DNA from 4 places in the Micromonospora sp. SL4-19 genome. Region 4 is predicted to be linked to each of the others. Evidence: riboswitches for the same ligand, from Rfam matches in the RefSeq annotation. Region 4 holds a riboswitch; each other region holds the start of a gene.
What was found. Region 4 has a riboswitch for cyclic di-AMP ahead of ACNAVT_RS18875 (transglycosylase family protein). Riboswitches for the same ligand answer to the same signal wherever they lie in the genome.

Region 1: it holds a riboswitch for cyclic di-AMP, as region 4 does, so the genes downstream of both, ACNAVT_RS03080 (coiled-coil domain-containing protein) here and ACNAVT_RS18875 (transglycosylase family protein) in region 4, are expected to answer to the same signal.
Region 2: it holds a riboswitch for cyclic di-AMP, as region 4 does, so the genes downstream of both, ACNAVT_RS25990 (NlpC/P60 family protein) here and ACNAVT_RS18875 (transglycosylase family protein) in region 4, are expected to answer to the same signal.
Region 3: it holds a riboswitch for cyclic di-AMP, as region 4 does, so the genes downstream of both, ACNAVT_RS18020 (C39 family peptidase) here and ACNAVT_RS18875 (transglycosylase family protein) in region 4, are expected to answer to the same signal.

Annotation. Positions count from the first base shown of each region.
Region 1 is NZ_JBLROB010000001.1:664,114-671,550, reverse strand. It holds gene ACNAVT_RS03085 (carbonic anhydrase) at 77-739, shown strand; gene ACNAVT_RS03080 (coiled-coil domain-containing protein) at 805-1,824, opposite strand; cyclic di-AMP (ydaO/yuaA leader) riboswitch at 1,830-1,960, opposite strand; gene ACNAVT_RS03075 (YibE/F family protein) at 2,115-3,428, opposite strand; gene ACNAVT_RS03070 (DUF6153 family protein) at 3,627-4,058, shown strand; gene ACNAVT_RS03065 (DUF305 domain-containing protein) at 4,144-4,773, shown strand; gene ACNAVT_RS03060 (metal-sensitive transcriptional regulator) at 4,876-5,175, opposite strand; gene ACNAVT_RS03055 (heavy-metal-associated domain-containing protein) at 5,329-5,538, shown strand; gene ACNAVT_RS03050 (hypothetical protein) at 5,574-6,533, shown strand; gene ACNAVT_RS03045 (heavy metal translocating P-type ATPase) at 6,548-7,437, shown strand, end outside.
Region 2 is NZ_JBLROB010000029.1:69,698-76,557, forward strand. It holds gene ACNAVT_RS25980 (NlpC/P60 family protein) at 1-962, shown strand, start outside; gene ACNAVT_RS25985 (N-acetylmuramoyl-L-alanine amidase) at 1,029-3,071, opposite strand; cyclic di-AMP (ydaO/yuaA leader) riboswitch at 3,307-3,444, shown strand; gene ACNAVT_RS25990 (NlpC/P60 family protein) at 3,457-4,491, shown strand; gene dcd (dCTP deaminase) at 4,547-5,125, opposite strand; gene ACNAVT_RS26000 (pyridoxamine 5'-phosphate oxidase family protein) at 5,204-5,749, shown strand; gene ACNAVT_RS26005 (zinc metalloprotease) at 5,813-6,796, opposite strand.
Region 3 is NZ_JBLROB010000013.1:88,645-96,081, reverse strand. It holds gene ACNAVT_RS18045 (DNA topoisomerase (ATP-hydrolyzing)) at 1-487, shown strand, start outside; gene ACNAVT_RS18040 (alpha-ketoglutarate-dependent dioxygenase AlkB) at 510-1,145, opposite strand; gene ACNAVT_RS18035 (acyltransferase family protein) at 1,334-2,524, shown strand; gene ACNAVT_RS18030 (hypothetical protein) at 2,622-3,143, shown strand; gene ACNAVT_RS18025 (hypothetical protein) at 3,295-4,080, shown strand; cyclic di-AMP (ydaO/yuaA leader) riboswitch at 4,368-4,509, shown strand; gene ACNAVT_RS18020 (C39 family peptidase) at 4,715-5,602, shown strand; gene ACNAVT_RS18015 (alpha/beta fold hydrolase) at 5,712-6,464, shown strand; gene ACNAVT_RS18010 (CDP-glycerol glycerophosphotransferase family protein) at 6,472-7,437, opposite strand, start outside.
Region 4 is NZ_JBLROB010000015.1:2,478-9,914, forward strand. It holds gene ACNAVT_RS18865 (M4 family metallopeptidase) at 1-1,407, shown strand, start outside; gene ACNAVT_RS18870 (YbaB/EbfC family nucleoid-associated protein) at 1,543-2,004, opposite strand; gene ACNAVT_RS18875 (transglycosylase family protein) at 2,184-2,858, opposite strand; cyclic di-AMP (ydaO/yuaA leader) riboswitch at 2,858-3,030, opposite strand; gene ACNAVT_RS18880 (LLM class flavin-dependent oxidoreductase) at 3,306-4,874, shown strand; gene htpG (molecular chaperone HtpG) at 4,953-6,845, opposite strand; gene ACNAVT_RS18890 (FadR/GntR family transcriptional regulator) at 6,979-7,437, shown strand, end outside.

The DNA of each region.
Region 1 (7,437 bases), on a different contig from region 4:
GACGGTGGTTTGCGAGGCCGTGTCCGCCGCCGGCCGGGCTGACCAGGTCGTTTCCCGCGAGGACGAGGTGACTGCATTGACGCCGCCCAATCCCGGACAGGCGCTCGCCGAGCTGTACGCCGGCAACAACCGTTTCGTCACCGGCGTACCTCGTCATCCCAATCAGGATGCCGGCCATCGGACCGCCGTCGCCGACGGCCAGCACCCCTTCGCGGTGATCGTCGGCTGCTCCGACTCCCGGCTCGCCGCCGAGATCATCTTCGACCGTGGGCTCGGCGACCTCTTCGTGGTCCGGACCGCCGGCCACACCGTCGGCCCCGAGGTGCTCGGCAGCGTCGAATACGCGGTCACCGTGCTCGGCGTCCCGCTGGTCGTGGTGCTCGGCCACGACTCCTGCGGGGCGGTGCAGGCCGCCCGCGAGGCGACCGCCACCGGTACGCCCCCGCCAGGGCACCTCGGTGCCCTGGTGGACGCCGTCGTGCCCAGCCTGCGCCGGGCCGCCCGGGAGGGCGTCGCGGACGTGGACGGGATCGTCGACATCCACATCGCGCAGACCGTGGAGGCGCTGCTGGCCAGGTCCGCCGTGCTCGCCGAGCGGGTGGCCGCCGGCCGGTGCGGGGTGGTCGGCATGTCGTACCGGCTCAGCGCGGGCGCGGTGCGGACGGTGGCCGAGGTCGCGGCCGGCACCCCGACCACGACGATGCCCAACCAGGTGCCGCCCACGGCCGTCTCCGGCTGACCCCGTCTTCGACGACGAGGGCCGCCCCGCGCGGTCGCGGGACGGCCCTCGTCGTGCCACGTCGACTAGAGCAGCGACATGTGTACGTGGTCGGTGTGGTTGGAGGGCCCGCTGTAGGACTTCCAGCCGGTCGCCGGGAACCAGATCTGCCGGTTCCAGATCACGTAGTAGATGCCCAGGCGGTCGGCGTTGCGGATGAGGAAGGCGGCGACGTTGTTGCCGTACATCCGCATGTCGTCGTTGTGCCAGGGCGCGAATCCGCTCTTCTGCAACGAGAAGTCGCAGGCCCTGCCCTTGGGATGCTCCCACGGGCCGCCGGGCCGGTAGCAGCCCGCGAAGCGGTTGAAGCCGGCTCGTCGGACCTCCTTGTAGGCGTGCAGGGTGCGTGGGGTGATGTAGCCCGAGGTGGTCGGGTCTTTCGCAGTGCGTGACTCGGGCTTCCAGTCCCCGTCGGCGGTCCGACCGGGACCGATCCGGGCGACCGGCGAGGTGGCCGAGACCAGGCCGCCGGTGAAGCCACGGCCGCCGACCAGCGCCAGCGCCTTCTCCACCTCGGCCTTCTCGCGGGCCATCGTGTTGTACTGCTTCTGCTGCTCGCGTACCTCGGCGTCGAGCGCGAGCTTGGCCTGCTCCGCGCGGGTCCGCGCCGCGTTGATCTCGGCGAGCTTCTGCGCGTTGACCATGTTCATCTCGTCCAGGGCGGCGGCTCGCTGGACGAACGAGTCGGGCGAGCGGCTCTCCAGCAGCACGGCCAGCGCGCCGATGCGGCCGGTACGGTACGACTGCGCGGCGAGCTGACTGACCTGGGGCCGCAGCGCGTCGTAATCGGCCCGCGCCGACTGGATCTCGAGGGCCAGTTGGAGTTGGCGCTTCTTCGACTTCTCCAGCTTCGCCTTGGCCTGGAGGTAGCCGCGGTTCGCGGTGCTGATGGCTTCGGTGATGAGCGGAGGATCGTCGTCCTCCTCGTGCCCGGACGGGGTGGGGCTGGGGGGCGCGGCCATGGCCGGGGTCGGCCCGGCGACGATGGCGAAGGCGGCGAGCACGGCCACCACAGGTGTCAACCAGCGGCGCAGGGGTGCCGTCAACAAAGTTCCCTTCCGTTGACCGCCGACCGGGTTAGCTGCCGGGTTCGGGACGGAAGTGGCCCCTACCGCTGGCGCGGATTCACCCCAGGTACCTGGTTCCCCGGCTCGCCCGCAGGCGATTGGGCGGTGGCACCGCAGGCGCCGCAGCGCGCCTTCGGCGGTGACCGGCAGTGAGGTTACCCGAGAGCACTCGCCGCGAGCTACGTCCGGAAGCCGACCAATAGCGCGATTCCGCCGTAGCCCTGCGTGACCCGTGTCGCGTTCGAAGTCGGTGGTCACGCTGCGGAGTTTCACCATGTGACCTCCGTGCTCCTCTCCGGGCCGTGCCGGCCGGCGACCGCCCCGCCGAGCGCCTCCAGCGCGTCGTTCCGTTCCACCGTCGGTCGGGCAGCCGGCGGCCTCGGCGGCTCGGTGTCCACCGCGCGCCGGCCGGCGGTGGTGACCAGCGCGGCCAGGCCGGTGGTCAGCGGTACGGCGGCGATCAGACCGATCGTGCCGACCGCGCTGCGGACGATCTCCTGAGCCATGAACTCGCTGGTCAGGATCTCGCTCATCGGGCGCGAGTCGGCGATCAGCAGGAGCAGCAGCGGCAGCGACGCGCCCGCGTACGCCAGCACGATGGTGTTGACCGTGGAGGCGATGTGCGCGCGGCCCACCCGGGTGGCGGCGCGGTAGAGCTGCCTGCGGGACAGCCCGGGGTTCGCGTGCGCCAGCTCGGTGACCGTGGCCGCCTGGGTGACGGTGACGTCGTCCAGCACACCCAGCGAGCCGATGATGATGCCGGCCAGGAGCAGCCCGTGCAGGTCGACGTCCTGCTGGAACATCGACAGCGTGGTGGCGTCCTCACTGCCGAAGCCGGTCAGGTGGGTGGCCGCGGTGGCCAGGGCGCCGAGGACCCCGGTCAGCACCAGGCTCCCCAGGGTGCCGAGCACCGCCACTGAGGTCTGCGCGCTGATCCCGTGGGTGAGGTAGAGGACCACGAACATGATCAGCGCGGAGCCGACGATCGCCACCAGCAGCGGTGGCTGGCCGGCACCGATCCCGGGCAGCACGAAGCCGAGCAGGACGGCGAAGCTCGCGACCAGACCACCCAGCGCGGCCAGCCCGCGCCAGCGGCCGAACGCCACGATGGCGACGGCGAACAGCACGGCCAGCCAGACCAGCGGCGTACCGCGCTGGTGCTCGGCGATGTGGTAGCTCTTCGTGGTCGGATCGGCCGGGTCCGTCAGCTCGACCAGCACGATCCGGTCGCCGACCTCGACCCGGGGCGCCCCGGGGCCGGCCGGGACGGGCGCCTCGACCTGCCGCCCGGCGTCCGGGCCCTGCTCGGCGGCCACGGTCACCGTGCCGCACGGGCCTGTGGAGCCGCCCGGGCCGCCCTCCGGCGTGTCCGGTGTCGGGGGGCAGGGCTCGGTCACCACCCGGGTCACCGTGCCGTGGTAGCGCGGCAGGTCCGCGTCGCCCGCCGGCTGCCGGGTGTCCCGGGGCCAGAGCACGAGCGCGGCGACCACCGTGACCAGGAAGAGCGGGACCACCGCCGCCACGAGGATCCGTCGTACCCGGGGCGGGGCGGACGGAGCGGGACGGGTGTGGTCGGCGCCCATGGCGTGTCTCCCAACGATTCACAACGGGATGCGTGGCACCGGCCCGGTCGGATGGCCGGGCCGGCGAAGGCGCGCGGCACACGGCGCCGGGGGTCGTCGCCGGGAATGGTAGCGAGGTCGGGGCAGGGCCCCTGGCGACGATCGGCCACCCGGCCGTTCCGTCCGGCCCGGCCGGCCGCACCCATTACCGTGGTCGACATGGGTACGCAGACGGCGATGACCGGACGGTGGGTCCGGCTCCTGCTGCTGCTCTGCACCCTGGTCGGGCTGACCGCCATGCACACTCTCGGTCACGGCGCGCACGCCTCCGCCGGCCACGCCATCGCGCACGGCGAGGGGCACCCGGTCGCGGGCTCGGTCGGCGTGGTCGAGGACTGCTCCGGCGACGGCTGCCACGGGAGCGCCCTGCCGCTGCGCGACCTCGGCGGCGATCCCTCCGGGTGGAGCGTCTGCCTGGCGGTGCTCGGCGCGTTCGCCGTCGCGCTGCTGGTCGCCGTGCTGCTGCGGGCCCGGTCGCGGGTCGCCGCCCCGACCCTCGGTGGCCCGTACCGGGCCGCTGCCGGGCCGCGCGCCCCGCCGCCCCGGCCGTACGGGCTGCGCCTGGCGACGGCGTCGGTGCTGCGCAGATAGGACGCCCCGGCGCGGGTGAACCGGAGGAGCCGGTGACCCGCGTCCGCCGTTCGCTGCGTCCGTTCCGACACCGAAAGGTTCAACCGTGTTCACTCGTACCCTCGTGCGTCGGGCCGCCCTGGCCGGCGCGACCGTCGCCGCCGCCTTCGCCCTGGCCGCCTGCGGCGGCACCGACCACTCGACCGCCCCCGGCGGCCACGGCACCGGCGCGGCGGGCAGCGGCTCGCCCTCCGCCGGCGCCTCGTTCGGGGACGCGGACGTGATGTTCGCCCAGATGATGATCCCGCACCACCAGCAGGCCGTGGAGATGGCCGGGCTGGCCGACGGCCGGGCCGCCGACCCCGAGGTGAAGAAGCTGGCCGCGCAGATCAGGGCGGCCCAGGCGCCGGAGATCGCCACCATGACCGGCTGGCTCGCCGCCTGGGGCCGGCCGGCACCGTCGGCGACCGCCGGTCACGGCAGGCCGGGAATGGACCACGGCATGCCCGGGATGATGTCCGACGCCGACCTGGCGAAGCTCGAGGCGTTCACCGGCGTCGACTTCGACCGGCAGTTCCTGACCATGATGATCGCCCACCACGAGGGCGCGATCACCATGGCGAAGGACGAGCTGGCCCGGGGCGTCAACCCGGAGGCCAGGGCGCTCGCCCAGCGGATCGTCGACGCCCAGCAGGCCGAGATCGACGCCATGAAGAAGCTGCTCGACCGGCTCTGAGCCGGCAGGGTCGGGTGCCCGGGCCGCGTGTGACCCGGGCACCCGACCGCGGGATCGGGCGAGCCCCCCGCACGACGGCCGCGGACGGGTCGAACGCCACGGTCAGCCGCGCTTCATCAGCCGGCCGACGGCGGCCATCATCTCGGTGGCCATCTCGTCGGCGCGGCCCTCGCGGGCGCCCTCGTGCATGCAGTGCCGGGCATGCCCGTCGAGCAGGCCGAGGCCGACCTTGTCCAGGGCGGCCTGGATGGCGGAGATCTGGGTCAGCACGTCGATGCAGTAGCGGTCGTCCTCGACCATCTTCTCGATGCCGCGGACCTGGCCCTCGATACGGCGGAGCCGCGCGAGCAGCTGGTCCTTGCTGGCGGTGTAGCCCCGGGTCGGGGTCGTCGGTGCGGTCATGACGTCCAGGATAGCGTACCCCTCGGGGGTATGGTACGTTCCTCGTTGTTGGCGGGTACCCCCACCGGGTACCGGTAGCAAGGAGTGGCAGCCGTCTCTCGTCCAAATACCCCTCCGGGGTATAGGCTGAGGGTCGGCGAGAGGGGAGTTGCGATGGTCACCACGACGTACCAGGTGCAGGGCATGACCTGCGGGCACTGCGTCAACTCGGTCAGCACCGAGGTGAGCGCGATCCCGGGCGTCACCGACGTCCAGGTCGACCTGGCCTCCGGCCAGGTCACCGTCAGCAGTGAGGGCCCGTTGGACACGGGCGCCGTCCGTGCCGCCGTCGACGAGGCCGGCTACGACCTCGTCGGGGCGTGACGGGTCCACGGACCCGAAGGAAACGAGGTGCCATCATGAACACGGCGACAAAGCTGAGCGGCTTCGCCCTCGGCCTCGTGGCGGTGTTCGGCGCGGCGTACGGGGTCGGTCACCTGGCCGGCCCCGTCACCCCCGCCGCCGAGACCCGCCACGACACCACCGAGCCCGGCCACGGCGAAGGTGGCCACCCGCCCGCCGCCACCGGCCACCTGCCCGGCGGGCTGCTCGTCTCCGACCGCGGCTACACCCTGCAACCGGTGGCCGCCCCCACCGGCCAGTTCGCCTTCCGGATCACCGGCCCGGACGGACGGCCGGTCACCCGTTACGACGTGGCGCACGACAAGCGCATGCACCTGATCGTCGCCCGCCGCGACCTCTCCGGCTTCCGGCACGTGCACCCGGAGCTGGGCGCCGACGGCACCTGGCGGGTCGCCTCGCCGCTCACCGGGCCCGGCGTCTGGCGGGCGTTCGCCGACTTCACCCCGACCGGTGGCGAGCCGCTGACGCTCGGGGTCGACGTCACCGTCCCCGGTGCCCTGGCGGAGCGGCCACTTCCGGCGCCCGCCACCAGCACCACCGTCGACGGCTTCACCGTCACGCTGACCGGGGCGCCGCAGCCTGGCCGCACCAGCCAGCTCACCCTGACCGTGAGCCGGGACGGCCGGCCGGTCACCGACCTCCAGCCCTACCTCGGGGCGTACGGGCACCTGGTGGCGTTGCGGCAGGGCGACCTGGCGTACCTGCACGTGCACCCGGAGGGCGCGCCCGGTGACGGGCGGACCCCGGCCGGGCCGGCGGTCACCTTCTCCGCGGAGGTGCCCTCGGCCGGGACGTACCGTCTCTTCCTGGACTTCCGGCACGGCGACGCGGTGCACACCGCGGAGTTCACCGTCGTGGCCGGTGACCAGGCCGCCCCGGCGTCGGACGCGCCGGCCACCACCACCGCACCGACCCCGGACGCCGGACACGGCGTCCCCGGTCACGGGCACAATTGACCGGAGGTGCCGCGATGACATCGACCGCCAAGTCCCTGCCGGTCGCGCCGAACCAGATCGAGCTCGCGATCGGCGGCATGACCTGTGCCTCCTGCGCTGCCCGGATCGAGAAGAAGCTCAACCGGATGGACGGCGTCGAGGCCACGGTCAACTACGCCACCGAGAAGGCCACCGTCCAGTACGCCGAGGACGTCACCCCGGCCGACCTGATCGCCACCGTGGAGAAGACCGGCTACACGGCCGTCGTACCGCCGCCGCCCGCACAGGCGGCCGAGGTGACCGCCGAGCCGGTGGACGAGCTGCGCGGACTGCGTACCCGGCTGTGGACGTCGGTCGCGCTGGCCGTGCCGGTGATCCTGCTGGCCATGGTGCCGGCCTGGCAGTTCACCTACTGGCAGTGGCTGTCGCTGACCCTGGCCGCCCCGGTCGTGGTCTACGGCGGGCTGCCGTTCCACCGGGCGGCCTGGGTCAACCTGCGGCACGGCGCGGCGACCATGGACACCCTGGTGTCGCTCGGCACCCTCGCCGCGTTCGGCTGGTCGCTCTGGGCCCTGTTCCTCGGCGACGCCGGGATGCCCGGCATGACCCACCCGTTCCGGCTCGACATCACCCGTACCGACGGGGCCGGCAACATCTACCTGGAGGCGGCTGCCGGGGTGACCGTCTTCATCCTCGCCGGTCGCTACTTCGAGGCCCGGTCCAAGCGGACCGCCGGCGCCGCCCTGCGCGCCCTGCTGGAGCTGGGCGCGAAGGACGTCGCGGTGCTCCGGGAGGGCCGGGAGACCCGGATCCCGGTGGACCAGCTCGCGGTGGGGGACCGGTTCGTGGTCCGGCCGGGCGAGAAGGTCGCCACCGACGGCGTCGTCGAGGAGGGCACCTCGGCGGTGGACGCCAGCATGCTCAC
Region 2 (6,860 bases), on a different contig from region 4:
GAGCCCGCCGGGTAGTACGCCGTCTCCTCACCCTGGTCGCGGCCGTCGCGGTCGGTGCCGGGCTGCTGGCGGCGCCGGCGCACGCGGCGCCGCCGACCGTGGATGAGATCGACGCGCAGATCGACAAGCAGTGGGAAAAGCTCGAACCCACCATCGAGAACTACAACAAGGTCCGGTCCCAGCTCAAGGTCAACAAGAAGAAGTCGGCGGACCTTCAGAAGAAGATGGTGCCGCTGGAGCTGGAGTCGGCCCTGGCGATGAACCGGGTCGGCGACATCGCCGCCCACTACTACATGCGCGGCCCCTCGCAGGAGATCGGCGCCCTGCTGGTGAGCAGCAAGCCGGGCGTCCTCGGTGAGCAGCTCGTCATGCTCGACCGGCTGGCCCAGCAGCAGCGAAAGCAGATCGCCGGCGTGCTCGCCACCCGCGACAAGTACAACCGCCAGAAGCAGAAGCTGGACGCGCTCATCGCCGAGGAGATCAAGCAGCAGGACGAGCTGGCGGCGACGAAGAAGCAGATCGACGCCGAGATCAAGCGGCTGACCGCGATGCTGCCGAAGACCTCGGTACGCGTCGAGGGCTGTCCGAAGATCGACGGTGTGCTCGGCAGCGCCGCCCAGACCGCTATCAAGACGGCCTGCGCCCAGGTCGGTGACCCGTACGTGTGGGGTGCCACCGGCCCGAACTCGTTCGACTGCTCCGGCCTCACCCAGTACGCCTACAAGGCGGCCGGGATCTCGCTGACCCACTTCACCGGCGCGCAGTGGAAGGAGGGCAGGGCCATCGCCCGGGCCGACGCCCGCCCCGGTGACCTGGTCTTCTTCGGCTCCGATCTGCATCACGTCGGCCTCTACCTCGGCAACGGGCTGATGGTGCACGCACCCCGGACCGGCAAGCCGGTTCAGGTGAGCAACATCAACAACCAAGGGTCAGGGATTGCCGGCTTCCGCCGGCCCTACTGACCCTTTCGCCCAGCACGAAGGCCCCCGGTCCAAGAAGTGGACCGGGGGCCTTCGGCGTCAGGTCGGTCAGGCGGGCGAGCCGACCGCGCCCGGCAGGATCTGCACGTCGTCGAGGTTCACGTACATCACCCGATGGCCGAACTGGACCTGCACGTACTGGTTGGCGCCGCGGACCACAGTCCGGTCACCCGGCACCGAACCGTCGAACGAGACGGCCCGGTAGTACTCACCCGGCAGGATGCCGCCGACCGCGTACCGCTGGCCCGCCGGGAAGGTGTACTGCAGCGGCGAGATGGCCTGGTACGGGATGGTGGCCGGGTAGGCCGCCCGCTCCGGGTAGGCGCGCCCGTAAACCGGAATGGTGGTCTTGCCCGGCTTGGGGGTCACCACGAAGCCGTTCGCCCACTTCGCCGTCGGCGCCGAGGCCGGGTTGTAGAACCACGCCTTCTGGCCGAGGTACCAGATCGCCGTCCAGTCGCCCTGGATGCCGGCGAGGGCGTACGTCTGACCGGCCGAGGCGCGGGCGCCGTGATCCTTGATGAACATGGTGTTCGGCTTGCCGTTCGGCTGCAGCCCCAGGTCATTGACCAGCGGCGCGGCCGGACTGGGTGCGGTGCGCAGGATGACCGAGGAGGAGCCGCGCAGCGGGCAGGGCTCGGCCGTCGGGGGCGCACCTTCTCCCGGTGGGAATGGAGGCTGCTGGTTGCAGCCGTAGAAGGCCGGCTGGTTGCTGGCGTACGCCGGGTCGATGGTGACCAGGCCGGTGTTCGGGGTGCCGGTGCCCTTGAACGGCGCCTTCATCAGGTCGAAGTAGTGCGACCAGTCCCAGTACGGGCCCGGGTCCCAGTGCATCCCGGCCACGTTTCCGGCGGTGATGCCGGGGACGTTGTCGTGGCCCAGGATGTGCTGCCGGTCCAGCGGGATCTGGAACCTCAGCGCCAGGTGCCGGACCAGCTTGGCCGAGGTCCGGTACATCGCCTCGGTGTACCAGGTGCCGTGACCGGCGAAGCCCTCGTGCTCGATGCCGATGGACTTGGCGTTGACGTACCAGTTGCCGGCGTGCCAGCCGACGTTCTTCGCCTTGATGTGCTGGGCGACGTAACCGTCCACCGAGCGCAGCGTGTAATGCCAGCCCAGGTAGGTCTTGTCCTGGACCAGCTTCACGCTCGGGCCGAAGTAGCCCTCGGTGTCGTGGATGACGATGTACTCGATCTTCTGCTGGGCAGGCCGGTCGCCGAGGTCGTGGTTGCCGTAGTCGCCGGAACCCGGGCCGTACTTCGCGTAGGGCGCGGGGACCCACTCGCAGGCGAGGCGGACCGGGCACTCCAGGCCGTCCGGCCGCTCGGCGCGGCGCAGCCCGAGCTTGTGCAGCCCGGACTGGTCCGGCGTCACGGTGGTGGCCACGAGGGTCACCTGCTGGCCGTCGTCGGTGGTCCGGCTGGCCCCCTGGCCGATCTGGTCGTACACCTCGTCGGCGAAGGCCGCCGCGGCGTCCTCGGTGTCCGCGCCGGAATACCGGGCCACCGCGCCGTACCAGGCCGCCGGGTCGCTGCCGGCGCCGACCGCGCCGCCGAGCGCCTTCTGGTACGACGCGAGCAGCGCCGCCCCGCCCCGGATGTTGGCGGCGGCGTCGGTGCGCAGCGTCTCCGCCGCGATGCCGGTGAGCGTGGCGGCGGCGTCGACGGTCTGCAGGGATGCCTGCGGCAGCACGTCACCGCTCGGCCGCGCCGCGATCGCGGGGTCGAGGGCCAGCGGTCGGGAGTCGTCGCCCCGGGGGTCCTCGTTCTCGTCGACGTGGGCGCTGGACGGGGTCGAGGCGACCTGCTCCGCGTCGGTCAGGTGCATCGGCCCGTAGCCGCCGCTGGTGCTCGGCTGGCCCAGGTGGGTGTCCCAACGGGACTCCAGGTACGAGACGCCGAGCAGGACGCTGTGCGGCACGCCGTACTCCGCGGCCGCCGCGGAGTACTGCTGCTGTCGGTCGGTTGGTTCGGTGGTCCCGGTGGTGAGTGGCTCGGCGGCCACCGGACCGGTGGTCACGATGGCGGTGGCCGCCGCGACGGCGGCGGCCAGCAGTATCCGTCTGCGCGAGGGCAGGCTTGAGAGGTGCATGGAACCTCCGGATCGGGATGGGGGTCACTGCTTCCTCAAGCTCACTCCGCGCATGGCTCCCGGTCAATAGCTTTCCAGGTAATGATGTGTCCCGAAAGAAATCTTCATCGCCTTGGGCGGGTTCGCGAATTTACGTACGGAGTGTCACGGCGTCGCGGGTTGCGGATTGATAACGGCGGTCCCTACTCTGGTCAATCGTCGACCGGTAGGTTCACCGTCCAACCCGGGTGGTGACGGTCGGACACCGCCGAGTCGCCTCCGGGCGAGCCGGGGACCCAGGTATCTGGGGTGAATCCGCACCGCGGTGCGGTAGGGCGGCTCCCTTCCCGCCCGAACCCGTCAGCTAACCCGGTAGGCGGTCACGCAAGAAGGAGTACGGAGCCCGGTGGCATACCATGCCCCGCGGCCACCGTCGGTCCGGTCGGTCGACCGGTCGACGGCTGCGCCGCGTTCACGCTGGTCCCGCATCACCACCGCCCTCGCCGCACTGGTCGGCACCGCCGTCGTCCTGACCGGTGGCGCCACAGCGGCCCACGCCGATCCGTCAGTCACCGAGATCGAGCGCCAGATCGACCAGGACTGGAACAAGCTCGAACCGATCATCGAACAGGTCAACGCCACCCGCGAGAGCCTCGCCGCCAAACGTAAGCAGGCCACCGCGCTGGCCAAGCAGATCGCCCCGCTGCAGGCCCAGGTCGACCAGGCCCTCGGGCAGGTCGGCGGCCTCGCCGCCGACGCGTACAAGGGTGACAACCTCTCCACGGTGAACGCGCTGCTGGGCAGCCAGTCGCCGGGCGAGATGGTCGACAGCCTGGAACTGCTTGACCGCTTCGCGCACCGCCAACAGCAGCAGGTGCAGGCCGTGGCCGACCTGCGCGACCAGTTGGCCGCGAAGAAGAAGCCGCTGGACGACATGATCAGCCAGCTGGCCCGTACCGAGGCCCAGCTCGCGGCCAAGAAGAAGCAGATCGACGCCGAGATCGCCCGGCTCCAGAAGCTGCGGCTCAAGGTGTACGGCAACGGTGGCGGCGGGCCGCTGCGCCCGGCGCCGTGCCCGGCCGGCTACCCGGGTGGTCCCGCCGGGGTGGCGGTCAAGTTCGCCTGCGCCCAGATCGGCAAGATCTACGTCTGGGGTGCCGCGGGCCCGGACCACTACGACTGCTCCGGGCTGACCATGGCGGCCTGGGACAAGGCCGGGGTCTCGTTGCCGCACAACGCGCGGCAGCAACACGACGTCACCCGGCGGGTCAGCCGCAGCGAGCTGCGCCCCGGCGACCTGGTCTTCTACTACAGCGACCTGCACCACGTCGCGATGTACGTCGGCGGCGGCTGGGTGGTGCACGCCTCCCAGTCCGGCAAGCCGATCACGATGAAACGCGTCGAGGACGGCCAGATCAACAGCTACGGCCGCCCAGGCTGAGGTGCGGGCAGGGCCCCTTCTTAGGAAGGGGCCCTGTTGGCAGCCGGCGGCTTGCTCAGCGGGTGGGCCAGGTGCGCCAATTCTGCCAGGAGCGGCTCGCGGTGGGCCCGCGCTGCCCCTGGTAGCGCGATCCGTAGACCTCGGAGCCGTACGGGTGCTCGGCCGGCGAGGAGAGCCGGAAGATGCAGAGCTGTCCGATCTTCATGCCCGGCCAGAGGGTGATCGGCAGGTTCGCCACGTTGGACAGTTCCAGCGTGACGTGCCCGGAGAAGCCTGGGTCGATGAAGCCGGCGGTCGAGTGGGTGAGTAGCCCGAGCCGGCCCAGGCTGGACTTGCCCTCGAGCCGCCCGGCGAGCTGGTCGCCCAGCGAGATCACCTCGAGCGTGGAGGCGAGCACGAACTCGCCCGGGTGCAGCACGAACGGCTCACCCTCGGGCACCTCCACCATCGAGGTCAGCTCGTCCTGCTGAACGGCCGGGTCGATGTGCGTGTAGAGGTGGTTGTTGAAGACCCGGAAGAGCTTGTCCAGGCGTACGTCGATGCTGGACGGTTGCACCAGCGTAGGCTCGAAGGGCTCCAGCGCGAGCGCGCCCGCCTTGATCTCGGAGACCAGGTCGCGGTCGGAGAGCAGCATCGGAACACCATAGCGACCAGTACGCGTGAACTGCGTGTCGGACCACATTTTCGTACGCCTGTTCGATAGAATGTCCGCATGGCTTCCTGGTCCGAATTCGCCGCCGACGAGCCCCGACTCGCCGGCGAGATCCGCCTTCTCCTGCAGCAGTACGGGCCGGGTTTCGGCTACCTCGCCACGGTCCGCGCCGACGGCGGCCCCCGGGTCCATCCGGTGTCCCCGGTCATCACCGACGACGGGCTCTACTGCTTCGTCATCGACTCGCCGAAGCGCCGCGACCTCGAGCGCGACGGCCGCTACGCGCTGCACTCGTTCCCGCCCGAGGAGAGCGACGACGAGGCGTACGTCGCGGGTCGCGTTCGCACGGTGACCGACCCGGCCACCGTGGCCCGGGTGGCCGAGATCGGCCGGGCCGCGCCACAGGTTGACTGGCGGCTGTTCGAGTTCACTGTCGACGTGGCGATGCTGACCCGGCGCGACCAGGCCATTCACCCCGGCGAGGGCCGGCCGCAGGTGCGGGTCTGGCTCGACCCGCAGGCGACCGGCTCGACCCGACAGGCGGCCGCCCCTCCCAAGGCCCGGCGTGGTCGCCACGGCTTTGACACCCGCCGCCCGGCCGCCTGAGGCCGCAAAGCCGGTGCCGGCCCCGTCGATGAGGGGCCGGCACCGGCTTGCCGTGCTGGGCTGCTACGCCGCGCGGTAGGCGTTCCACGCGGTCAGCATCCGGCTCGCCTGACCAGGAGTGAACTGGTACATGCATGAGTCGTAGGTGTAGTCCATGAAGTTGGTGATCGGGTCCAGGCCGGCCGTGGCGCAGGTGTCCCGCCCGGTCGGGCACTGGTATGCCGGCGACGCCTCAGCCGGGGTGTCGGAGACGCCGTCGCCCGAGCCGGAGCAGCCACCCTGGAAGGTGTGGTAGAGGTTCAGCCAGTGGCCGATCTCGTGGGTGCCCGTGTCGCCCTGGTTGTAGTTGGTGGCAGTGCCGCCGGGCAGCGACTCGCTGAGCACGACCACGCCGTCCATCTTGTCCAGCTGCTTCTTCGGGAAGGTCGCCCAGCCGAGCAGTCCGTCGCTCAGCTCGCCCAGGTACATGTTCAGGGTGTTCTTGCCACCCTCGCGCAGGGAGGTCTTCATGGACCGCTCCGCCGACGAGCCCGAGATGATCGGGTACCAGGACGGGTTGGTGACCCGGTTGATCTTCTGAAGCTGGAACCCGAAGGCGGTGGCGGCGCCACCGGTCCCACCGCTGTAGGCCTGGTTCAGCACGCTGATCTGCTGGTTGATCATCGAGTCCGGGATGTTGCCACCGGCCCGGGTGCTGTCCCGCTGGATGACGTGGACGACCACCGGGATGGTCACGGTCGCCAGGGGCGCGGCTCCGGCGCCGGCCCGGAACCTGGCCCGCTCGGCCACCACGGCTGCGAGGTCCGCCTCGCGCTCGCGCACCTGCGCGGCGGTCAGCTCGTTCGGCTCGTGCTTGGCGTGCGCGCCAGCCTTCACCCGGGCGTCCGAGTGGACGTCTGCCGGCTCGACGCAGCTCCGCGCCGGGGCGGCGGAGAAGGCCGAAGCGGCCGGGACGACCCCCACCGCGGCGGTGCTGAGCAGCAGCGCGAGGGTCGTCGACGCGACGCCGGCGGTACGCCGGGTCAGCAGGTTGGGACGGAGTCCCATGGGCCCACCTCTTTCTGGCGGCGCGACAGGGGGGTGTGTCACGCCGTGGCTGAGAACGTGGGGG
Region 3 (7,437 bases), on a different contig from region 4:
CGACGGGGACGAGGTGGTCGGGGCGACCTGGCTCACCGACGGCGGCGAGACCCTGGCGTTCATCTCCTCGGAGGCGTCGCTGCTGCGGTTCGCGGCGTCCCTGGTGCGACCGCAGGGCATCAAGGGCGGCGGCATGGCCGGCATCAGCCTGACGGCCGGGGCGAGCGTGGTCTTCTTCGGCGCGGTCCGCACCGACGACCCGGGGCGCGGCGAGCCGATGGTGGTCACCTCGACCGGCGCCACGGTCAAGGTGACGCCGTTCAAGGCGTACCCGGCGAAGGGGCGGGCGACCGGCGGGGTGCGCGCGCAGCGGTTCCTCAAGGGTGAGGTGGACCTGGCGGTGGCCTGGGTGGGCCCGCGTCCGGTCGGCGCGACCGCCACCGGCGACCCGGTGGAGCTGCCCCCGGCGGATCCGCGCCGGGACGGCTCCGGCTTCGCCGTGATGCTCGGCCCGACGGTCGTCGGTCACGTCATCGAACGCGACTGACCCCGCCCCGCTGTTGCCGGCGTCAGGCCACCCCGGCGGGGCGGAACTGGACGCTGACCCGGGGGCCGACCGGCCGGGCGGTCTTCGGGACGGCGTGCTCCCAGGTGCGCTGGCACGACCCGCCCATCACCACCAGGTCGCCGTGGCCGAGCGGGAAGCGCAGGCTCGCCGCGCCGCCGCGGGGACGCAGCAGTAGCGGGCGCGGGGAGCCGAAGGAGACGATGGCCACCATCGTGTCGGTGTGCGCCGAGCGGCCCAGGGTGTCGCCGTGCCAGGCCACGCTGTCCCGGCCGTCCCGGTAGAGGCACATCCCTGCGGTGACGAAGGGCTCGCCCAACTCGGCCGCGTAGTGCCGGGTGAGCGCCTCGCGTGCCTCGGTGAGCACCGGGTGGGGCAGCGGTCGGCCGGTGCCGTACCAGCACAGCAGGCGGGGGACGTCGACCTCGGTGTCGTACATGGTGCGGCGCTCGGCCCGCCACGGCACGTCGCCCAGCAGGATGTCGAGCACCGGGTCGGAGCCACGCACCCAGCCGGGCAGGTGGTCGACCCAGGCGCCCCGGCTCAGCTGGTGCCGGCGCAGCTGGCCGGCGAGCGGACCCAGGGCCGGCCCCTGCGCGGCGAAGTCGAGCATCGAGGGCTGGTAGGCGACGTCGGACACGTCGCTGATCCTACCGCGCTCTCGAACAGGCGTACGAGGATCAGCGGCTCGGGGTGTCAACGGGTAGGGTCCCCGGCGGCGGCGCCACCGTGGGTGCCGTCGCGGGCGGCGCTCCGATCCACCCGCCGACGACCCGCCTAGGAGGAGGCGCGCGTGCTGGTGATCCTGCTGACGGTCGGGTTGCCGGCATGACCAGCGCCCCGACGGTCACCCCCGCCGTCCGGCTGCCGTCGCTGACCGGGCTGCGCTGGATCGCCGCCCTGCTGGTCTTCGGCTTCCACGTCGGGACCATGCGGATCATCGCCGAGCCCGACTACCAGGCGGTGGTGGGCCGAGTGTTCAGCCTCGGCCTGTCCGGCGTGGAGTTCTTCTTCATCCTCAGTGGATTCGTGCTGGTCTGGTCGTACCGGGACGGCGAGCCCCGGTGGACCTTCCTGCGCCGGCGGCTGGCCAAGATCTATCCGAACCACCTGGTGACCTGGGCGGCGGCGCTGCTCGTCGCGTTCTGGTTCGCCGACCCGGTCGCCCTCTGGGCCGCGCTCGGCAACCTCGCTCTGGTGCAGGCATGGAACCCCGCTCCCGGCTACTTCTACAGCATCAACACGGTGAGCTGGTCGCTCTCCTGCGAGCTCGCCTTCTACCTCTGCCTGCCGTTCGTGCTGCCCCTGCTGCGTCGGGCCCGCGGCGGCCTGCTGTGGGCGGTGGTGGTCGCCGCGCCGTTGCTCATCGTGGCGCTCTGGCCGGGCCAGCTCCTGGTGCCCGAGGAGAGCCGGTGGTGGTTCACCCAGATCTTCCCGGTGGTGCGGTCGCTGGAGTTCTGGATGGGCGTGGCCGCGGCCGAGCTGATGCGCCGGGGCCGCTGGCGGGGACCCGGGCTGACCCTGGCCAGCCTGCTCTTCGTCGCCACCTGGGTGGTCGCCGCGCAGTGGATCCGCGCGGAACTCTGGGCGGCCCTGCTCGCGGTGGCGTACCTCCTGGTCATCACCGCGGTGGCGGACGCCGACGTGCATGGTCGGCGCACGCCGTGGCGGTCGCGTCCGATGGTCTGGCTCGGTGAGGTCTCCTTCGCCTTCTACCTGGTGCACGTGCTGGTGATGCAGACCGTGCTGCGGCTCACCGGCCACTGGGACGCGGGGGCTCGGGGCTGGCGCGGCTGGTGGGGACTGCTCGCCGTGCTCGGCTTCCTGCTGGTCAACCTGCTGCTCGCCGCTGCCCTGCACCGCTGGGTGGAGATGCCGATGATGCGCCGGCTCGGCCCCCGCCGGGTCCGCGCGCAGGCCCGCCCCGCCGCGCCGTCGCCAGCCGCCGTCGGGCCGGTCGAGGCCCGCGTGCCGCGGCCCAGATCGATCGAGTACGCCGGGCGGCGCGACCCGGACTGAGCCGGCACCACCGTCCACGCTGGTCGGTGGCCTGGTCCGGGTCGTGCGACACGCCCGGCCAGGTGCCGTACGGCAGCCTCGACGGTAGGTTGGGGACGTGCTTCCGATCGCGCTCACCTGTCCCGTGTGGTGGGTGGCGCGCTGGGCGGCCCGTGTGTTCGCCAGCCTGGCCGTGGTCGTCGCCTGTTCGCTCGGTGCCGCCACGCTGCCCGTCGCCTCGGCCGTGGCGGCGCCGGCGGCTCCCCGCACCGCCGCCGGCCCGGTCGACACCTCGGCCCTCCGGGCCGGGCACCTCGTGGCTCCCGGCGCCGACCCGGCTCTCCGGGCCGTGATCCACTGGTCCGACCGGGCCGCCGACCCCGTCGGTCAGCGGTCGCCCTCGCCGGAGCCGCCGACCGGGGCCGGTTCGGCCGGGGCCGCGACCGGCTCCGCCGAGCGGATCGGGCCGAGGGCATCCCACACCGGCGCGGCCGGCACCGGCGAGCGGCAGGTCGTCCCGGTCGGCGCGCCGGACCCGGTGGCCCAGCGGGGCGTCGTGGTCGTTCCGGTCGACCGGCTCCGCGTCCTGGTCGGGCTGCTCCCGGCGACCGTCGGCTCCCGGGCCCCGCCCGCCCGCTGACGAGCCGGGTGGGCCTCCGGCCCGCCCTCGCCGCACCACCGAACCTCACCCCGCACCCCCTGTGGCCCGGCGGCGCCCGGTACCCGGCCGCGCCCCCGCCCCACGGGCCGTGCGGACCTCTCCACCACGCCTGTCCCGTGAGGTGCCGATCATGAAGCAGACCGTTCTCTACCACTTCCTGACCAAGGTCCCCGAGGCCGTCGCCATCTGGTCGGCCCTGCTCGTGCTCGCGCTGGGCGTGCTCGCCGCCCTGCTCGCCCGGCCGGAGCGGGACACGCCGCCCGATGTCGCCCCCGATCCGGCCGCCGAGGAGGCGGCCCGCCGCGCCGACCTGAGCCGGTACGCCGATGAGGTGGCGGTGGCCGCCAGCGGTGCCGCGCAGACCGCCCGCCGGCGCCGCGAGCAGTGGCTGGCCGCCCAGGACGCGGCCGACCGGGCCTGGCAGGGGTACGACGAGGCCGAGGCGGCGGCCCGCCGCCTCGCCGGCACCGCCGTGCTGCCCGCGCCGCGTACCCCGCGTACGCCGGCCGAGTACGCGGCCCGGGAGCGGTGGTTGCACCACGCCGCGATGGAGGCGCACTGGCGGGGCGACCTGACCGCCCGGCAACTCGCCGACGTCCTCGCCCATCGCAACGGATGGGATCCGCGCCGGCACCCGGCCGAACAGGAGATCGTTCTGGCCCGGGCGGTACGCGACGGCCGGCGGGCCGGCTGGCGGGCCGCCGCCGAACGGGAACAGCGGGCCTGGCGCGACGCCGAGCTGGCCGCCGAGGCGGCCCGCACCCTGGCCGCGGAGGCGTACGCGGCGGCCGAGGCCCTGCGGCCCGGCCGGATCCCGGTACGCCGTACCGAGCCGGCGAGCCGGGCCCGCACGTCGGTGCCGGCCGGCGCGGCCGGTGCCGGGGCCACCCGTTGGCGTCCGGCGCGGGTCGGCTGAATCGTTACGAAATTTGGGTGATCCCCGTCACGCTGGTTTCGGAAACGGTCATCCGGATCAGCTCGGACGATCGACCCCCGCAATTCAGGTAGGTCGTCCACCCGATGTCTGATTCTCGCCCGTCAGTCCCGTGATAACTGCTCGTCCCATTGAGTGAAATCAGTTACCAGCTGTTCTGGTCGACGGCGTGATTTGGATGTTTAAGCAGGTGGGAGTGCTTGGCAGGGGGCGTACCCACCGGTACTGTCGGCGCGTCCGGTGCGGTTTTCGATCGCAAGAGGCGACGCCGCTCCGACCCGCTTAATCGTGATCTTACGAACCGGGGACCCATTGCAACACGGGGGTGAATCCGCGAGCTGCGGCCCGCGGTAGGGCGTACTTCCCGCCCGAATCCGTCAGCTAACCCGGTAGGCGGCCGTGGAAGGAGTGCCATCCTCGTGCCATCGACCCCCCGATCCTCCCCCCGCCTCCACGGCGTGGTGGTGCCGTTGCTCGCCTGACCGGCGAGTCGACCACCGGTAACCGCCCCCGCAGCCCGGTCCACCGGGCTCGTCCCCTTCCCGCGGCACCCCGCCCAGGAACGCGCGTGAGCTCCTCCGCGTGTCGGGCCGGCGTGTGCCCGCTCAGGAAAACCGTGGAGGAACACGTGAAGCATCGTCTGAACCGTCAACCGCGGCTGAACCGTCAACTGCGGCGCCTCGCGACCCGGCGCTCGTACCAGATCGTCGCCGGCTCCGCCGCGGCGCTCGTGCTGGCCGGCGGGACCGGTGCCGCGCTGGCCAACGGCCACGACGCGCCCGTCCGCCAGGAGCACACGGCCGCCGTCGCCGAGCTGGCTCCCCAGCCCGCTGAGGTCGCGACCAACGGCGAGGCGCTGGCCGCCGCCGCTGCCCCGTCCCCGTCCGACTCGCCGTCCGCGTCCCCGTCCGACTCGCCGAGCGCGTCGCCGTCGGCGAAGCCCAGCACGACCAAGGCGGACCCGGACGTGACCCCCAAGGCAAAGCCGAAGCCGCCGTCGACCAAGGTCCTCGACTACAGCTACGAGGCGCAGACCGCCTACTGGAACTGCGGCCCGGCCGCGGTGCGCAACGCGCTGAGCGCGAGCGGCGTCGAGACCACCCAGGACGCGATGGCCGGCCCGCTGAACGCCGGCGAGAACGGCACCAACTCGGCCGAGGACACCACCCGCGGCCTCAACCAGATGGTCAAGGGCAGCCCGTACAAGACGCACATGATCCCCGGCCAGGCCGCGACCCCGGCCCAGATGGACCAGCTCCAGGCCGACCTGGTCAAGGCGATCACCGACGGCCGTGGTGTGGTGGTCAACATCGCGGGCTCCGCCACCGACACCGACGGCGGCTGGCACTCGTTCCCCGGCGGCCACTACATCGCCGTGGTCGGCTACAAGAACGACGGCCGGACCGCCCGGATCGCCGACTCGGCGAACCCGGCGCTCCCGTCGTACTGGATCAGCACCATCGACCTGGCGAACTGGGCGGCCACCCGAGGCTACTCGGCCTGATCCCTCGCACCCCGCTCCTCCGTCGGGCACCGGCTCCTGTGAGCCGGTGCCCGACGTCGTACCTGCCCGGTCTCGCGCGTGGTGTCCGTCCGGTGGCACACTGCGCCGTATGGCCGACGAGACGGGTACCCGCCATCTGTTGCTGCTGCACGGCATGGGCGCCACCGGCGAGGTGTGGCTGCCCTGGGCGCCGCTGCTGGAGCACCGGTGGGCGGGGCGCTGGCTCGCCCCCGACCTGGCCGGCCACGGCTGGTCGCCGCCGCTGCCGGCGTACTCCTTCGACGCGCTGGCCCGCCGGGTGCTGGAGGGGCTCGGCCCGGTGGCCGAGCGGCTCGGCCCCCGAGACCGGCTGGTGGTGGTCGGGCACTCGCTCGGCGGGGTGGTGGCGCTGGCGCTGGCCGCGCGGTCGCTGCGGTTGCCGGTGGACGCGGTGGTCGGGCTCGGCATCAAGGTCGCGTGGACCCCGGCCGAGCTGGACAAGGCCCGCGAGCTGGCCCAGCGGCCGGTGACCTGGTTCGCGAGCCGGGACGAGGCGGCCCGCCGCTACCTGCGGGTCTCCGGACTGGTCGGGCTCCTCGCACCCGACCACCCGGTGGTGGAGGCCGGGCTGCGCCGCGAGGACGGCCGCTGGCGGCTGGCCATGGACCCGGCCGCGTTCGCGGTGGGAGAGCCGCGGCTGCCGGCCCTGCTCGCCGCAACCGATGTGCCGGTGCTGCTGGCCCGGGGCGAGCAGGACCAGATGGTGACCGACGCGCAGCTCAAGGAGCTGGGTGTCCCGGTCGCCACGCTGCCGGGGCTCGGTCACAACGCACACGTCGAGGACCCGGAGGCCCTGCTCGCCCTCCTCGACCGGTACCGCTGACCACCGGTCAGGTGACGGGGGCGAGCGGCGAGCCGTCCTGGGCGGCGCGCGCGCCCGGCGGGTTCCAGTCCGCTTCGAGCTGCCGGCGGGCCGCGCCGAGGAACGCCTCGGCGTACGACTCGGCGGGGAAGTCGCCCAGGTAGCGGGTGCGGGTGGCCCAACGGTCCGCCCCCTTCGGGTCGGTGTCGAGCAGCTCGGTCAGCACCTCGTCCACGTTGGACATGTCCCGCCGCAGCACGTAACCCGAGCCGGCGAGGGGGAAGCGCTCGACGAACTGCGCGCCGTCGGCACCCATGTCGGTGACCGCGTACGGCTTGCCGGAGTAGAGGTAGTCGGAGATGACCCCGGAGACGTCCGACACCAGCGCGTCCGAGCGGTTGACGCACTCGGTCAGGCTCAGCTCGCGGCTGGCCGCCGCCCCCCACAGGTGTCCCCGGCCGGTCTTCGCCCGATCCGCCGCGAGCAGCTCGGTGAGCCGGGCCAGCTGCCGCGCCGAGGCAGGATTCTGCGCGGTGTACGGGTGGGCCCGCAGGATCACCGTCGCACCCCGGTCCAGCAGGCGGCGGATCACCGTCTCGGCCACCGGCAGGGAGCAGTAGTTCGCGTCGGCGTGGTGCCCCGTCCAGGTGGGGGTGTAGAGCACCGTCGGGTTGGTCAGCCCGCGGGCCGGCTCCCGGCGTACCTCGATCGCCTCCACCTGGGGCCGGCCGACCACGACGAACTTCTCGGCGGGGATCTCCACGCCGGCCCGGGCGTACCGCTCGATCGCCGCCTGGCCGGCCACGAAGATCCGGTCGAAGATCGCCGAGACCGGGTTGGCGCTCGGCGCCTTGTCGCTGTCGCCGTGGTGCAACTGCACGTGGGTGAGCTGCGAGAAGCGGATGCAGTGGCTGTTCTTCGCGCCGTGGTTGACGTAGAAGGCGACCCGGAGGCTCGGCACCAGGGCCTCGTCCATGGTCTTGAGCGTCGGGCA
Region 4 (7,437 bases):
CCGAGCCCGCTCACGCTCAACACCACGCTGTCGGGCAGCACGTACTCCATGAAGGACCCGAACGTCACCAACCAGAGCTGCCAGGACGCCGCCAACAACACGACGCTCTCCGGTTCCGACGACCTCTGGGGCAACGGCAACGCCACCAACAAGGAGACCGGCTGCGTCGACGCGCTGTTCGCGGCGCAGACCGAACACAAGATGCTGTCGCAGTGGCTCGGCCGCAACGGCGCCAACGGCAGCGGCGGCGCGTGGCCTATCCGGGTGGGCCTGAACGACCAGAACGCCTACTACGACGGCACCCAGGTCCAGATCGGCAAGAACACCGCGGGCCAGTGGATCAGCTCGCTCGACGTGGTCGCCCACGAGATCGGCCACGGCATCGACGACAAGACCCCCGGCGGCATCTCCGGCAGCGGCACCCAGGAGTTCGTCGCCGACACGTTCGGCGCCGCCACCGAGTGGTTCGCCAACGAGCCGTCCACCTACGACGCGCCGGACTTCCTGGTCGGCGAGAAGATCAACCTGGTCGGCAGCGGCCCGATCCGCAACATGTACAACCCGTCGGCGCTGGGCGACCCGAACTGCTACTCCAGCAGCATCCCCAGCACCGAGGTGCACGCCGCGGCCGGCCCCGGCAACCACTGGTTCTACCTGCTGGCCATGGGCAGCAACCCGACCAACGGCCAGCCGACCAGCTCGACCTGCAACGGCAGCAAGGTGACCGGCCTGGGCATCCAGACGGCCATGAAGATCATGTACAACGCGATGCTGATGAAGACGACGGCCTCGTCGTACCTGAAGTACCGCACCTGGACGCTGCAGGCGGCGAAGAACCTCTACCCGACCAGCTGCACCGAGTTCAACACCGTCAAGGCCGCCTGGGACGCGGTCAGCGTGCCGGCGCAGTCGGGTGACCCGACCTGCTCCGGCACCACCAGCCCGCCGCCCACCGGCTCCTGCTCCGGCCAGAAGCTGGCCAACCCGGGCTTCGAGTCCGGCAACGTGAGCTGGACCGCCTCCTCGGGCGTCATCACCAGCTCCACCGGACAGCCAGCGCACGGCGGCTCGTACAAGGCGTGGCTGGACGGCTACGGCACCACCCACACCGACACCCTGTCGCAGTCGGTGACCATCCCGTCCGGTTGCCGGGCGACCCTCACCTTCTGGCTGCACATCGACACCGCGGAGTCGGGCTCCACGGCTTACGACAAGCTGACCGTGAAGGCGGGCGGCACCACCCTGGCCACCTACTCCAACGCCAATGCGGCCTCCGGCTACGTCCAGAAGTCCTTCGACATCTCGTCGCTGGCCGGCACCACCGCCACCATCTCGTTCACCGGCGTGGAGGACGTCACCCTGCAGACCTCCTTCGTCATCGACGACACGGCGGTCAACCTCTCCTGATCACGAACGAAGCGGCCGGCGGTCGTCCTCCCGACGGCCGGCCGCTTCGTCGGCTCAGCCCTGCGTGGCCGGAGGGTTGTCGGTGGACGCGGTGCAGCCTGTGCACCCGGGACCGGCACTCGGCGGGCGACCGCCTCAGGCCAGCCGATCCGCCCGGGTGCCCGCGTCGCCGCTCCGGTTGAGCCGGGCCACCACGTCCTCCATCGCCCGGCTGAAAAGCTCCATCTGCCGCACCGGCTGCTCCTGGAGCCCGCCGAGCCGCGCGGCCAGCGCGTCGACGTCGGCCCGCGCCGAGGCGCTGACCTGGGCGTCGAGGTCGGCGAGGGCCGCGTTGACGGCCACCACGATGTGTTCGCAGACCGTCTCCATCCCCACCCCGGCCAGCTCCGGGTCAACGGCGACGGACTCGAGGCGGCCGCCCTGGGCGACCACGGCGCGGACCCGGCCGCCGGCCGCCGTGCCCATGGCACGGAGCAGGTGTCCCGGGTCGCCATCGAGCTGCTCGGCGGCCCGCGAGCGCATCGAGGACAGCGCCTGCTGGGTCCTGGTGAGCAGCTCGTCGAGGCTCGCGGCCGCGGTGAACGAGTCGTTGGTCATAGCCGCGCTTTCTTCATGTCTTTCCGGAGCACCGTGACCATAGCAACCACTCCCACCCCCACCGCGTGCCCACATGCACCGAAGGGGCCTCGTTCACGGAAAGAGTGGCCACCCAGGCGGGAATGGCCACTCTCTCCGTGAAACAGCGCGGGTCGTGGGGCAGAAGCGTCCCGTGGACGTCAGCGCGTACGCAGCTTCTGACCCGGGAAGATCAGGCCCGGGTCGTCACCGACGACGTCCTTGTTGCGCTCGTACAGCGCGGGCCAGCCACCGGCGACGTCCTGCGCCTCGGCGATCTCGGACAGCGTGTCGCCGCGCTTGACCAGGTAGGTGTCCCCGCCCACGGAGTCCGGCGCGGTACGCCGATGGCTGCGTGTGGCCGGCTGGTCGCTTCGCGACGTCCGGTCCTTTGTGGCCTTCTTCCGCGGCTTGTTCGCCCCGTCCTTGTTCTTCGCCCCGGAGTCCTTGCTCGAGTAGTGCTTCGTCGAGCCGCCCTTCTTGCCGCAGACCGGCCAGGCGCCGATGCCCTGCCCGTCCAGAACCTTCTCGGCGACAGCGATCTGCTCGCTGCGGCTGGCCAGGTCGGCGCGGCTGGCGTACTTCTGCCCGCCGTAGCCGTTCCAGGTGCCCTTCGAGAACTGGAGACCGCCGTAGTAGCCGTTTCCGGTGTTGATGTGCCAGTTGCCGCCGGACTCGCACTGGGCGATGGCGTCCCAGTTCACGCTGTAAGCGCTGGCCGGCGCGGCCGGACCGAGGATGGCGGCGGCACCGGTGGCGGCCCCGACGACGAGCGCCCCGACGGCGACGCGACGCTGGGTGCTCCGTCGGTGACGTGCGACGTGTTCAGTTGCCATGTGGATTTCCTCCACGCCGACGAGGTGAGCTGTCGGGTTCGGGCCGAGGAGCCCGGCCGCACGATGGCGGCTTCACCCCGAGGTGTCGAGCACCGAGGAACGTGTGGGTCCCCCGCTCCCGCCTGAGGTCCAGGTACCGACGGCCGGCGGCGGGATTAGGCGTTACCGGCCCGTGGCGTCCGCGATCGCGAACGGCTACGACGTTAAGGACGATTTCGGACGATCGCCCACTTCTTGTGAAGTTCTTCACCCGGCCGAGCGACGGCGTCGCTGTCCGAGTTGCACGTTCCCGATGGATGCTCTACAAGCCGCGGAACCGCGTCTACGAGCGATCGTCCCTTCCAGAGCAACGCAGAGAATGCGCCCACTCTGCGGTTCGGCGATGAGCCGGGCGTACCGTGGCGAGGTCCGGTGCCGTCGCCGGGCCCTGGTGAGCAGGCGGGGGACATGACCGACCACGGGCACGAGCTGATCTTCGGGGGTTTCGTCACCCCCACCGCAGGCCGACCGGAGCAGGTGGTGGCGCTGGCCAAGCTCTGCGAGCAGGCCGGCCTCGACCTGGTCACCTTCCAGGACCACCCGTACCAGCCGGGTTTCCTGGACACCTGGACGCTGATGTCGTTCGTGGCCGCGGCGACCAGCCGGGTCCGGCTGGCCGGCAACGTGCTGAACCTGCCCCTGCGCCAGCCGGTGGTGCTGGCGCGCAGCGTGGCCAGCCTGGACCTGCTCACCGGCGGCCGGGTCGAGCTGGGGCTCGGGGCCGGAGCGTTCTGGGAGGCGATCGAGGCGGTCGGCGGACGACGGCTCACCGCCGGGCAGGCGGTCGACGCCCTCGACGAGGCGATCCAGGTGATCCGCGAGGTGTGGGACGTCGAGCGGCGCGGCATGGTCCGGGTCGAGGGCGAGCACTACCGGGTGGTCGGGGCGAAGCGTGGACCGGCGCCGGCGCATCCGGTGGGGATCTGGGTGGGCGCGTACAAGCCGCGGATGTTGCGGCTGGTCGGGCGGGCGGCCGACGGCTGGCTGCCATCGCTGGCGTACCTGCCGAAGGGGCCGGCGGAGCTGCCGGAGCTGAACGCGCTGGTCGACGAGGGCGCTGAGGCGGCCGGCCGGGATCCCCGCTCGGTCCGGCGGCTGCTCAACGTCTCCGGCCAGTTCACCCGGTCCTCCTCCGGCTTCCTGGCCGGGCCCCCTGAGCAGTGGGTCGAGGAACTGGCCGGGCTCGCCCTGGACCACGGCATCTCCGCCTTCATCCTCGGCGCCGACGACCCCACCTCGATCCAGCTCTTCGCCCAGGAGGTGGCGCCGTCGGTCCGCGAGCTGGTCGCCGCCGAACGCGCCGCGCCCGGCAGCCGCGCCAGGGCCGTCGAGGAGCAGCGCGAGGTGGTCGAGGCCGGCGGCGCCACCACGCTCGCCGTGACCCCCACCCCCGATCCGGGCGTACGGCTGACCGACCACCAGCTCTGGGACGAGTCCACTCGCCCGGTCGCCCCGCCGGCGCCGGCCGGGCACGTCTACACCCCACACGCGCAGGCCGTCGGCGCGCACCTCGTCGACGTGCACGACCACCTGCGGCAGGAGCTGACCCAGGTTCGCGACCTGCTCGAACAGGTCAAGCGGGGGGTGGTCTCCGCCGGCGCCGCCCGGGCCGTGCTCAACCAGATGACCATGCGCCAGAACAACTGGACGCTGGGCGCGTACTGCGCCGCCTACTGCACCGTGGTCACCCAGCACCACGGGCTGGAGGACAACTCCGTCTTCCCGCACCTGCGACGCTCGGACCCCGGGCTGGTCCCGGTGCTCGACCGCCTCGAGGCGGAGCACGTGGTGATCCACGACGTGGTGGAGGCTGTGGACCGGGCCCTGGTCGACCTGATTCGCAACCCGGGCGACTTCACCGACCTCCAGCAAGCGGTGGACATCCTCACCGACACCCTGCTGTCGCACCTGTCCTACGAGGAGCGCGAGATCGTGGAGCCGCTGGCCCGGCACGGCTTCTACGCCGGGCAGGTCTGACCGCCGACGGGGCGACGACGACAGCCTCCGTCCGCCGCGGCATGACTACCGCGGCGGACGGAAGGGTAGCCGGCGGTCCTACAGCGAGCGGGCCAGCCGGTCGGCGAGGATCCGGGTGAACCGGGACGGGTCGGCCAGTTCGCCGCCCTCTGCGAGCAGCGCCATGCCGTACAGCAGCTCGGCGGTCTCGGTCAGGGCGGTGGCGTCGCCGCCCTGCTCGTGCGCCTTGCGCAGCCCGGTGACCAGGGGGTGGTTCGGGTTGAGTTCGAGGGTCCGCTTGACCTGCGGCACCTCCTGTCCCATCGCCCGGTACATCTTCTCCAGCGTCGGCGTCATGTCGTGCGCGTCACCGACCACGCAGGCCGGCGAGGTGGTGAGCCGCGAGGAGAGCCGGACCTCCTTGACGGTGTCGGCGAGCGCGCCGCTCATCCAGGTGAGCAGGTCGGCGTACTCCTTGCGCTCGGCCTCGGCCTTCTCCTTCTCCTCGTCGGTCTCCAGGTCGACCTGGCCCTTGGCGACCGAGCGGAGGGTCTTCCCGTCGTACGCGCCGACTCGCTCGACCCAGACCTCGTCGACCGGGTCGGTGAGGATCAGCACCTCGTATCCCTTGGCCCGGAACGCCTCCAGGTGCGGGGAGTTCTCGATGGTGGCCCGGGACTCGCCGGTGGCGTAGTAGATCTCCGACTGGCCGTCCTTCATCCGCTCGACGTAGTCGCGCAGGGTGGTCAGCTCGGCCGGGTCGTGGGTCGAGGCGGCCCGGACCAGCTCCAGCAGGGCCTCGGTGTTGTCGGCGTCCTCCAGCAGCCCCTCCTTGACCACCGCGCCGAACTCGGTCCAGAAGGTGCGGTAGGACTCGGCCGTCAGCTCCTTGAGGGTGGCGAGCACCTTCTTGACGAGGCGGCGGCGGACGGCGCCGATCTGCCGGTCCTGCTGGAGGATCTCCCGGGAGATGTTCAGCGACAGGTCGTGCGCGTCCACCACGCCCTTGACGAACCGCAGGTAGTTGGGCATCAGGGCGTCGCAGTCGTCCATGATGAACACCCGCTTGACATAGAGCTGCACGCCGCGGCGGCCCTGCGGGGAGAAGAGGTCGAGCGGGGCGTGTGACGGCAGGAAGAGCAGTGCCTCGTACTCGAAGGTGCCCTCGCCTCGCATGTGGATGGTCTCCAGCGGGTCGGCCCAGTCATGGGCGACGTGCCGGTAGAACTCCTTGTACTCGGCCTCGTCGACCTCGTCGCGGGAGCGGGCCCAGAGCGCCTTCATCGAGTTGAGCGTCTGCCCCTCGCGGGTGGTGGCGCCGTCCTCACCCTGCCGTTCGACGGTCATCCGGATCGGCCAGGCGATGAAGTCGGAGTATCGCTTGACGATCTCCCGGATCGTCCATTCGGCGGTGTAGTCGTGCAGGTTGTCCTCGTCGTCGACGGGCTTGAGGTGCAGGGTGACCGAGGTGCCCTGCGGGGCCTCGTCGACCGACTCCACCGCGTACGTGCCCTCGCCGGTGGACTCCCAGCGGGTGCCGCCGTCCTGCCCGGCACGGCTGGTCAGCAGGGTCACCTTGTCGGCCACCATGAAGGTGGCGTAGAACCCGACGCCGAACTGACCGATCAGCTCCTGGGAGGCGGCGGCGTCCTTCGACTCGCGCAGCTTGCGCAGCAGCTCGGCGGTGCCGGACTTGGCGATGGTGCCGATCAGCCCGACCACCTCGTCACGGGACATGCCGATGCCGTTGTCCCGCACGGTCAGCGTGCGGGCCTCCTTGTCCACCTCGATCTCGATGTGCAGGTCGGAGGTGTCCACCGCGAGGTCCTTGTCGACCAGCGACTCCAGCCGCAGCTTGTCCAGCGCGTCGGACGCGTTCGAGATCAGTTCGCGCAGGAAGACGTCCTTGTTCGAGTAGATCGAGTGGACCATCAGCTGTAGCAGCTGACGGGCCTCGGCCTGGAACTCCAACGTCTCGGCCTGGTCGCTCACACCGACTCCCTTCACTTCACGGGACTTCCGCCGGAAAGGATACGAGGCGTGCCCACTCAGCCACCGGAGGGTGGCTGAGTGGTTCTGGTCCAACCAGTTGACGGGTTGATGTGTCGGGGGCCACACTGCGGCCATGGCCTTCGCTCCCGTACCCCGTGCCTCGGTCTCCGACCACGTGTTCGGCCAGCTCCGCGACGCGATCGTCAGCGGCCGCTACCGGCCGGAGGAGACGCTGCCCGGCGAACGCGAGCTGGCCGCCGCCTTCGCGGTCAACCGGCACGCCGTCCGGGAGGCCCTGCGCCGGCTCCAGCAGCTCGGTCTGGTCCGGGTCAGCCAGGGCGGCGCGACCCGGGTGCTGGACTGGCGGGTGCACGCCGGGCTGGACCTGGCGCTGTCGCTGGCCCGGTCGGGCGACGTACTCCCGGTGGAGACGCTGGTCCGCGACATGCTGGAGATGCGGGCCTGCGTCGGCGTCGACGCAGCCCGGCTCTGCGCCGAACGCGGCGACCCGGCCGTCACCGCCGCGCTGGTCCGGGCCGCCGAGAAGTACGGCACGCTCGCGCCCGACCTGGCCCGAATGGCCGAGGCCAAC